Regions from separate parts of the Streptomyces sp. NPDC036813 genome, predicted to be linked through region 2. Evidence: riboswitches for the same ligand, from Rfam matches in the RefSeq annotation. Region 2 holds a riboswitch; the other holds the start of a gene.
The links. Region 2 has a riboswitch for ZMP and ZTP ahead of ACZ67Q_RS31860 (glycine hydroxymethyltransferase). Riboswitches for the same ligand answer to the same signal wherever they lie in the genome.
Positions count from the first base shown of each region.

Region 1 (4,986 bases), on a different contig from region 2:
CAGTATGGCGAGGATCCCGCGGGTCCACAGAACGACCCGCGGGAAACGGCCACTTCGGCGCTACGGGATCACACCGACACCCCGAGCTGCCGGGCCGCCGCGTCCACCGTCTGCTCCAGCAGCGTGGCGATGGTCATCGGGCCGACCCCGCCCGGCACCGGGGTGATCAGCGAGGCGCGCTCCACCGCCGAGTCGAAGTCGACGTCACCGACGTTGCCCTCGTTGTAGCCCGCGTCGATCACCACCGCGCCCGGCTTGAGGTCCTGCCCGCGGATCAGCCGGGGGCGGCCCACGGCGGCGACGACGATGTCCGCCTCCCGCACGGCCGCCGACAGGTCCGCGGTGCGCGAGTGGCAGTAGGTGACGGTCGCGTCGCGGGCGAGCAGCAGCATCCCGACCGGCTTGCCGAGGATCGCGCTGCGGCCGACGACGACCGCCCGCTTGCCCGACGGGTCGACGCCGTACTCGTCGAGCAGCCGCATGATCCCGCCCGGCGTGCACGAGACGAAGCCGGGAAGGCCGAAGCTCATCGTCGCGAAGGACGCGAAGGTGACGCCGTCGACGTCCTTCTCCGGCGCGATCGCCTCGAAGGCGGCGCGCTCGTCGATGTGGTCCCCCACCGGGTGCTGGAGCAGGATGCCGTGCACGGACGGGTCGGCGGACAGCGCCCGGACCGTCGCCACCAGTTCCTCGGTCGTGACGGACGCGGGCAGCGCCACATGCCGTGAGTCGATGCCGGCCTTGCGGCAGCGGTTCTGCTTCATCCGCACATAGGTGACGGAGGCGGGGTCCTCGCCGACGAGCACCGTGGCGAGGCAGGGCGCCGTCCCGGTGCGCCCGGTGAGGTCGGCGGCGCGCTTGGCGGTCTCCTCGACGGTGCGGCGGGCGAGCGCGGTGCCGTCCATGAGGCGGGCCTGGGTCATGATGCAACTCCTGAGCGGGTACGACATCGCCCAGGCGCACGGCATCGACTCCACGGGGCCGCTCCCCGGTGGTGCTCCACCTCAGCGCCAGTCACGGCCCGCGACCAGGGTAACCGAGCCCCCGCGCCGTCCCGGCCCCCGGTACCGCACGAGGAAGGTCCAGGTCAGCCGTGGGCCGACCTGGACCTTCCTCGTCCCGTCACTCGTCCCACGCCTCGACGATGATCTGTTCCGAGATCTTGCCGTCGGTCAGCGTGATCATGGACTCGGACAGCACCCGGGTGCCGTCCGGGTACTCGCAGGACTCGCAGTACGCCGCGCGGTCGCCCTGGACCACGCACTGCTCCAGCTTGTGCGTCATGTCACGGCTGTAGACGTCGTCGAGCATCTCGCGGATCTCGTCCCGGCCGTGCAGCACCGCCGGGTTGCTGGGCTGAGCGTTGCGGTTCACGAGACGGATCTCCGCGTCGTCGGCGTACAGGGACAGCAGCGCCTCGGCGGTGCGGTCCTCGATGCCTCTGCGCAGGGTCTCCGTGTCGAAGCCGGTGTGTGCCGTGGTGCCCATGGTGACCTCCTTGCCCGGCCGCGGCCCGACAGCGAGGGGAACGGGCCGCACATGGCCTACCCCAAAGGCTCCTCCGCCCCGCCGGGCTCGGCAAGCGCAGCCCGCTCACTGCGCCTGACGGGTGAGCCGGCCCGCGTGGCCGTGTCCATCGGGGCCCTGCCGCCGTTGCTGAAGGCATGATCTCCACTCGTCGTATCGTCGCCGCCGCCGCACTCGCCGCCGGGATCGCCGGTATCACCGCCCCCGCGGCCAACGCCGGCGTCCTGGGCTCCGACCAGCTGAACCCGATCGCCGTGCTCGACTCGCTCACCACCAGCGACATCCCCGCCGAGCACAAGGACGAGGTTCCCAGCGTCTCCCAGCAGCTGTCCTCGCTGAACCAGGCGAACGACCTCAACAAGCTGAACGAGCTCCACCAGATCACCGACCTGGTCGCCCCGGTCACCGGCCTGCTCCCCGTCGGCTGAGACCACGCACATCTTCGAGGGGCCGCCCGCCGAGGCGGCCCCTCGGCATGTGCGGCCCCTCGCCCGCCGTATGACGCCCGCCGTCCTCACCCCGCGGCATGTTCCCGTCCTCGGCCCCCCGGCGCTTGATCGCGCGTAGGGTCGGAAACGGGACGGATGCCCCGTCGAGGGAAGGATGGAGCAGCATGGCGCAGGAAGTACGCGGCGTGATCGCGCCGGGCAGGGACGAGCCGGTGCGCATCGAGACGATCGTCGTGCCCGATCCCGGGCCCGGGGAGGCCGTGGTCCGCGTCCAGGCATGCGGTGTCTGCCACACCGACCTGCACTACAAGCAGGGCGGGATCAGCGACGACTTCCCCTTCCTGCTCGGGCACGAGGCGGCCGGTGTGGTCGAGTCCGTCGGGGAGGGCGTCACCGACGTCGCGCCCGGCGACTTCGTGATCCTCAACTGGCGCGCGGTGTGCGGACAGTGCCGGGCCTGTCTGCGGGGGCGGCCCTGGTACTGCTTCGACACGCACAACGCCACGCAGAAGATGACCCTCGCCGAGACCGGCCGGGAGCTCTCCCCGGCGCTCGGCATCGGCGCGTTCGCCGAGAAGACGCTCGTCGCGGCCGGCCAGTGCACCAAGGTCGACCCGGCCGTCTCCCCGGCCGTAGCCGGGCTGCTCGGCTGCGGGGTGATGGCCGGCATCGGCGCGGCGATCAACACCGGCGGGGTCACCCGCGGCGACTCGGTCGCCGTGATCGGCTGCGGCGGCGTCGGCGGTGCGGCGATCGCGGGAGCGCGTCTGGCCGGCGCGGGCCGGATCATCGCCGTCGACATCGACGACCGCAAGCTGTCCACCGCCCGCAGCCTGGGCGCCACCCACACCGTCAACTCCAAGGACACCGACCCGGTCGAGGCGGTGCGCGAACTGACCGCCGGTTTCGGCGCCGACGTCGTCATCGAGGCCGTAGGCCGCCCGGAGACGTACACCCAGGCGTTCTACGCTCGTGACCTCGCCGGTACCGTCGTGCTCGTCGGGGTGCCCACGCCCGAGATGAAGCTCGAACTGCCGCTGCTGGACGTCTTCGGCCGGGGCGGCGCGCTGAAGTCGAGCTGGTACGGCGACTGCCTGCCCTCCCGCGACTTCCCGATGCTGATCGATCTGCATCTGCAAGGGCGGCTGCCGCTGGACGAGTTCGTCACCGAGACGATCCAACTGGACGAGGTGGAGAAGGCGTTCGAGCGGATGCACCACGGCGACGTGCTGCGCTCGGTGGTGACGCTGTGACGACCGCCCGCATCGAACGCCTCGTCACCTCAGGGCAGTTCACGCTCGACGGCGGCACCTGGGACGTCGAGAACAACGTGTGGATCGTCGGCGACGACCACGAGGTGATCGTCATCGACGCCGCGCACGACGCCGACGCCATCGCCGCGGCCGTCGGCGACCGGCGCCTCACCGCGATCGTGTGCACCCACGCCCACAACGATCATGTGAACGCCGCGCCGGAACTCGCCGACCGCACCGGTGCCGTGATCTGGCTGCACCCCGACGACCTGCCGCTGTGGAAGCTCACCCATCCCGACCGCGACCCCGACGCCCACCTGGTCGCCGGGCAGGTCATCGAGGCAGCCGGCACCGATCTGACCGTGCTGCACACCCCGGGGCACGCGCCCGGCGCCGTCTGCCTCTACGACCCGGGCCTCGGCGCCGTCTTCACCGGCGACACGCTCTTCCAGGGCGGCCCCGGCGCGACCGGCCGCTCCTACTCCCACTTCCCGACGATCATCACCTCGCTGCGGGACCGTCTGCTGAAGCTGCCGCCGGAGACGAAGGTGCTCACCGGGCACGGTGACGCCACCACCATCGGCGCCGAGGCACCCCATCTGCAGGAGTGGATCGACCGGGGGCACTGAACGGCGGCGGACCGGGCGAGTGACGAGCCGTAAAACCTGACAGGAGATGTCCGGCTTCCACGGCACCCTCGGGACCAGAACCTCACCCAGGGAAAGAGGAGGCCGGACATGGCACGTCCGCTGGACGGCAAGGTGGCGCTCGTCGCCGGGGCGACACGCGGCGCGGGCCGCGGGATCGCGGTCGAGCTCGGCGCGGCCGGCGCCACCGTGTACGTCACCGGTCGCACCACCCGCGCCCGGCGGTCCGAGTACGACCGCCCCGAGACCATCGAGGACACCGCCGACCTGGTCACCGAGGCGGGCGGCAAGGGCATCGCCGTACCCGCCGACCACCTTGACCCCGCGCAGGTGCGTGCCGTGGTCGACCGCGTCGACGACGAGCAGGGCCGTCTCGACGTCCTCGTCAACGACATCTGGGGCGGCGAAACGCTCTTCGAGTGGGACACTCCCGTCTGGGAGCACGACCTCGACAACGGGCTGAGGCTGCTGCGGCTCGCGGTGGAGACCCACCTGGTCACCAGCCACCACGCCCTGCCACTGCTGCTGCGCAGGCCAGGCGGACTGGTCGTCGAGATGACCGACGGAACCGCGGAATACAACCGTGACACCTACCGCAACAACCTCTTCTACGACCTCGCCAAGGCGTCCGTGCTGCGCATGGGCTTCTCCCTCGGCCATGAACTCGGCCCGCGCGGCGCCACCGCCGTGGCCCTCACCCCCGGCTGGCTGCGCTCGGAGATCATGCTCGACCGGTTCGAGGTGCGCGAGGACAACTGGCGCGACGCCCTCGACCGTGAGCCGCACTTCGCGATCTCCGAGACCCCGCGCTATGCCGGCCGCGCGGTCGCCGCCCTGGCCGCCGACCCGGACGTGGCCCGCTTCAACGGCCGGTCCCTGTCCAGCGGCGGCCTGGCCCGGGTGTACGGCTTCACTGACCTCGACGGCAGCCGTCCCGACGCCTGGCGCTACCTGACCGAGGTCCAGGACGCGGGCAAGCCGGCGGACACCACGGGCTACCGCTGACCCGCCGGCCCTGCCACCGCCGGCCACCACCGGCCCCGCCACCACCGGCTCCGCTTGGCGGCCCCACCGGCCCTGCTCGGCGGCCCACCGGCCCTGCTACCGCCG
Region 1 covers NZ_JBVJPV010000005.1:145,994-150,979, reverse strand. Annotated here, with positions in the region: gene ACZ67Q_RS13190 (bifunctional 5,10-methylenetetrahydrofolate dehydrogenase/5,10-methenyltetrahydrofolate cyclohydrolase) at 69-923, opposite strand; ZMP/ZTP riboswitch at 945-1,028, opposite strand; gene ACZ67Q_RS13185 (nuclear transport factor 2 family protein) at 1,123-1,488, opposite strand; gene ACZ67Q_RS13180 (hypothetical protein) at 1,665-1,955, shown strand; gene ACZ67Q_RS13175 (S-(hydroxymethyl)mycothiol dehydrogenase) at 2,141-3,229, shown strand; gene ACZ67Q_RS13170 (MBL fold metallo-hydrolase) at 3,226-3,858, shown strand; gene ACZ67Q_RS13165 (SDR family oxidoreductase) at 3,967-4,881, shown strand; gene ACZ67Q_RS13160 (hypothetical protein) at 4,978-4,986, opposite strand, start outside.
Region 1: it holds a riboswitch for ZMP and ZTP, as region 2 does, so the genes downstream of both, ACZ67Q_RS13190 (bifunctional 5,10-methylenetetrahydrofolate dehydrogenase/5,10-methenyltetrahydrofolate cyclohydrolase) here and ACZ67Q_RS31860 (glycine hydroxymethyltransferase) in region 2, are expected to answer to the same signal.

Region 2 (4,986 bases):
TGGTCGGAAACAGCTGCGAACCGAATCTTCGCGCGCCGTGTAACAAGATCGTCCTCCGGTGAGACGGAGGCCACAGCGCGCGGCACCCGGCCGGCGGGGAGCACCGGCCGGAATGGGGCGAGACACCCCTCCTATGCCTGCGCGGCGGCCAGGGCCGCGGTGCGTTCCTCGCCCTTGCGGCGGGCCCGCTTGCCGTAGAGGGCCGTCCACAGGGCGAGGGCGCCGAGCACGCCGTAGATCAGGACCGGGCTCAGGGAGACCATGGTGTCGGTGCTGAGCGTGCAGGCCAGCGCGATGCGGACCACGGCCTCCAGGCAGTAGGCCACGCCCCAGACCGTCGTCATGGTCCGCATGGTCGAGCGGAAGCCCTCGAACTCCCACAGGCCGTTCCACCAGGCGGTGCTCTCGGGCGTGCCGTCGGTGGCGAACTTGCGGCCGAAGTAGAACATCAGCGGGCGCTGCGCCGCCAGCGTGACCAGGCACAACAGCCCGAACAGCCCGGTGACGACCGAGTCCTTGATCAGCAGGGACAGGGCCGAGTGGGGGCCGACGACCGACACCACAGCTGTGATCACCAGGAACACCAGGGTCACCAGGGCGAACTCGTCGAGGCGGCGCCGCCAGGCGAGGTGGACGGCGCTGTCGAGGACCGGCCAGGCACCGCTCGCGAGCAGCGCGGCGAACTCGCTCCAGCCGTGGTCGCGCAGGGCGTTGTAGGTGAGGATCGGGGCGGCCACGTTGAGCCCGATGGTGAGGGCCCAGCCGCCCAGCGCGGCGCCCCGGGACCGGGCGGGCGGCGCGGGGCGGTCCCCTGCCGCTGCCGCCGGGGTGTCCGGCGCGGTGGGAGCGGCTGGTGCGGACGTGGCGTCGTGAGCGGTCATCGTTCCCCCGGTGCGTGTGTGTGAAGGCGGCCGACGGCCGCTGGTGAAAGCCTCCCGGTGCCGCGGGTCAGTGCGGTACGGCGGGTGCTGGGTGCGCTGCGCCGGGCCGGAAGCGGGCCTGATCATTCACGACCACGATCCGCTTGCGCAACAGGTGGCGGAGCCTCCGCCTGTGACAAGAGGGGGACACCGGCGGGCCGGGCGGTGTACCAGAGGGGGAACGGGGCTCGGGGCGGCCGGGAGCGGATGAGCGGGTGGGGGCGGGATGCGACGGCGACGGGGCGGGTTGCGGCAACTGGCGGCTCTTTCAGGGCTGTTCGTGACGCTGCCGGCGCCGGGGACCGCACTCGTGGCGCCGCCGGCTCCCATGGGGCATCCCGTCGGGCATCCCGTGGCGCGGGCCGGTGCCGGGCCCGAGGAGCCCGACGTGGCCGTGGTCGTCACGGCCGGCGCCGGGCGCACCGAGGCGTGGCATGCCGGGGAGGCCGGCTCCGACCGGCTGCGCGGTCTGCTCGAGCCGGCCGTACGGCGGTACGGAGCGGATGCCCGAGGCGTGGACCCAGAGGCGGTATCCGGCGGCGCGGTTCACGGTGCTGTGGGGGCCGACCGGGGTCGGGGGCCGGCCGCAGACGCGGCGGGCGCCCGGCGGCGACGTGGCGATGCTGCGCCAAAACCACATGTTCCTGGCACCGGACGGCTCGCCGTGGGTGCGGACCGGTTCCTGGCACCGGACGGCACGCTGTGGGTGCGGACCGATCCGGCGCCGGACCTGCCGGACCACGACATCCGCCGGCACCGCGCGCCGCGCCCGGTGTACGACCGGCCGACGGGCGCCGGCTTCCCCGGGCTCGGCGCCGCTCCGGCCGCCGGTCGCGAGGGGTATGCGCGCGAGGGCGCGGGGTGGGCGGCCGCGGGGCTTGCCGTCGGGGTCGCCGGGACGCTGCTGATACGCCGCGCTGCGGCCCGGCAGTGTGCCGGGCCGCCGCGGGACGAGCCTCGTCAGGAGCTGATCGACCGGTGAGCCCCCGGTGGGGGTCAGCCCAGGTCGATCTCCGGGTAGAGCGGGAAGCCGGCCACGAGGTCGGTGGCGCGACGGGAGATCTCGTCGGAGATCTTCGCGTCCAGGACGTGGGCCGCCTTCGAGGGCGCGCCGGACTTGGTGGTGCCGGGCTCGGCGGCCGTCAGGACGCGGTCGATCAGACCGGCGACCTCGTCCATCTCGGCGGTGCCGAGGCCACGGGTGGTGAGCGCCGGGGTGCCGATGCGGATGCCGGAGGTGTACCAGGCGCCGTTCGGGTCGGCCGGGATCGCGTTGCGGTTGGTGACGATGCCGGAGTCGAGCAGGGCCTGCTCGGCCTGGCGGCCGGTGAGACCGTAGGAGCCGGCGACGTCGATCAGGTTGAGGTGGTTGTCCGTGCCGCCCGTGACCAGGGTGGCACCGCGGCGCATCAGGCCCTCGGCGAGCGCGCGGGAGTTGTCGACGATCCGCTGGGCGTAGTCCTGGAACGCGGGCTGCCGCGCCTCGGCGAGAGCGACGGCCTTGGCGGCCATGACGTGCGGCAGGGGACCGCCGAGGACCATCGGGCACCCGCGGTCGACCTGGTCCTTGAGCGAGTCGTCGCACAGGACCATGCCGCCGCGCGGGCCGCGCAGGGACTTGTGCGTGGTGGTCGTGACGATCTGGGCGTGCGGGACCGGGTCGAAGTCGCCGGTGAGGACCTTGCCGGCGACGAGGCCCGCGAAGTGCGCCATGTCGACCATGAGGGTCGCACCGACCTCGTCGGCGATCTCGCGCATGATCCGGAAGTTCACCAGACGGGGGTACGCGGAGTAGCCGGCGACGATGATCAGCGGCTTGAACTCGCGGGCCTGGGCGCGCAGGGCCTCGTAGTCGATGAGACCGGTGGCCGGGTCGGTGCCGTAGGACCGCTGGTCGAACATCTTTCCGGAGATGTTGGGGCGGAAGCCGTGGGTGAGGTGGCCGCCGGCGTCCAGGGACATGCCGAGCATGCGCTGGTTGCCGAAGGCCTGGCGCAGCTCGGCCCAGTCGGCGTCGGTGAGGTCGTTGATCTGCCGGACGCCGGTCTTCTGCAGGAAGGGCGCCTCGACGCGGTCGGCGAGGACGGCCCAGAACGCGACGAGGTTGGCGTCGATGCCGGAGTGCGGCTGGACATAGGCGTGCCGGGCGCCGAAGAGTTCGCGGGCGTGCTCGGCGGCGAGGGACTCGACGGTGTCGACGTTGCGGCAGCCGGCGTAGAAGCGGCGGCCCACGGTGCCCTCGGCGTACTTGTCGCTGAACCAGTTGCCCATCGCGAGCAGGGTGGCCGGGGAGGCGTAGTTCTCCGAGGCGATCAGCTTGAGCATCTCGCGCTGGTCGGCGACCTCCTGACGGATGGCGTCGGCGACCCGCGGTTCGACGGCGCGGATGACGTCGAGGGCCGCGCGGTAGGCGGTGGACTCGGTGGAGAGGGGACCGTTCTCGGCCATCGGGGACCTCCGGACGTGGTGGGTACGGCGTTCACGGTTCGGCCCAGGCGCACGGCACAGCTTTCGCAGGGGCCGCTCCCCGATGGTCCATCCCATCCCAGCGCGCCAGTCACGGCCCGCTGCCAGCCTACCGGGCGTGTCGGACGGCCGGGCGGGGCCGTCCACCATGCGGGCTAAAGGATCACGTGCGGCAGGAAGCGGGCGTACTCGTCGGTGATCAGGCCGGAGGACTCGCGGATACCGAGGCCGGCCGCCTCGTCCTCGACGACCCAGGCGCCGAGGACGACGTGGTTGCCGTCGAACGCGGGCAGCGGGGCGAGCTGCTGGTAGCAGCAGGGTTCGTCGCGGACTTCGGGTGCGCTGCCCGGCTCGTGGACCGTCACCCCGTCGCCCTCGCGGCCGAGCAGCGGCTTGGCGACCCAGCCGGGGCCGGCGGCCAGTTCGCGGGGGCCGTCGAGGTAGGCGGGCAGGAGGTTGGGGTGACCGGGGTACAGCTCCCACAGGATCGCCAGCAGCGCCTTGTTGCTCAGCAGCATCTTCCACGCGGGCTCGATCCACAGGGTGGAGCCGGTGCCGCCGCCGTTGTCGAGGGTGCCGAGGACATGGTCGGCGAAGCGGTCGGTGGTGAGCCACTCCCAGGGGTAGAGCTTGAAGATGCTGCGGATGAAGCGGAGCCGGTTGTCGACGAAGCGGCCCGACAGCGGGTCCCAGCCGATCTCCTCCATCGAGATCCAGTCGGTCTCCAGACCGGCCTGCTCGGCGGTCTCCTTGAGGTAGGCGACCGTCATCAGGTCCTCGCCGAGTTCGTCGGCGGCGGAGTGCGCGAAGTACAGGGGGCTGCCCGGGGGCAGCAGCTTCGCCTGCTTGCGCCAGGCGGCGACCAGGCGTTCATGGAGGGAGTTCCACTGGTCGGCGCCGGGGAAGCGGTCCTCCATCCAGAACCACTGCGGGGACGCCGCCTCCACCAGGGAGGTGGGCGTGTCGGCGTTGTACTCCAGCAGTCTGGCGGGGCCGGTGCCGTCGTAGCGCAGGTCGAACCGCCCGTAGAGCGAAGGCAGTTCGGCGCGGCGGTGCCATGCCTCGGTGACCGCTGCGGCGACGCGCGGGTCGGTGATGCCGAGGTCGGCGAGGCGGCCTTCGCCGACGATGTGGCCGGCGGCGGCCAGACACATGCGGTGCAGTTCCTCGACGGTCTCCTCCAGCGCCTCCACCTCGTCGAGGGAGAAGACGTAGTGGGCGCTCTCGTCCCAGTAGGGGCGCAGGGAGTCGTCGGGGTAGCGGGTGAGCGGGTAGATCAGGCCCTGCGCCTCCACGGTCTGCTGCCAGCCGGGGCGGGGTGCGACGGTACGGCGTTCCATGTGTCCTCGGCCCCCTCAGCCGCCGCCGCTGCCCTTGCCGCCACCGAAGCCGCCGCGGTCGACGCCGTCGCCGTGGCTGCCGCCGCTGCCGCCCGAACCGCCGCCGCCCTTGCGGGGCTTGGTGAAGGAGCCGCCGTCGACCCAGCCGCTCTTCTTCTTGCCGCCGTAGTACCAGGTGCCCGTGCCGGACTTGCAGTTCTTGTCGGAGACGACCTTGTAGCCCTTGAGGGCGTTGTAACTGTCGCGGTCCACGCAGCGCT
Region 2 covers NZ_JBVJPV010000018.1:80,283-85,268, forward strand. Annotated here, with positions in the region: gene ACZ67Q_RS31850 (VC0807 family protein) at 132-881, opposite strand; gene ACZ67Q_RS31855 (hypothetical protein) at 1,585-1,902, shown strand; gene ACZ67Q_RS31860 (glycine hydroxymethyltransferase) at 1,917-3,368, opposite strand; ZMP/ZTP riboswitch at 3,403-3,491, opposite strand; gene ACZ67Q_RS31865 (glutathionylspermidine synthase family protein) at 3,542-4,726, opposite strand; gene ACZ67Q_RS31870 (hypothetical protein) at 4,742-4,986, opposite strand, start outside.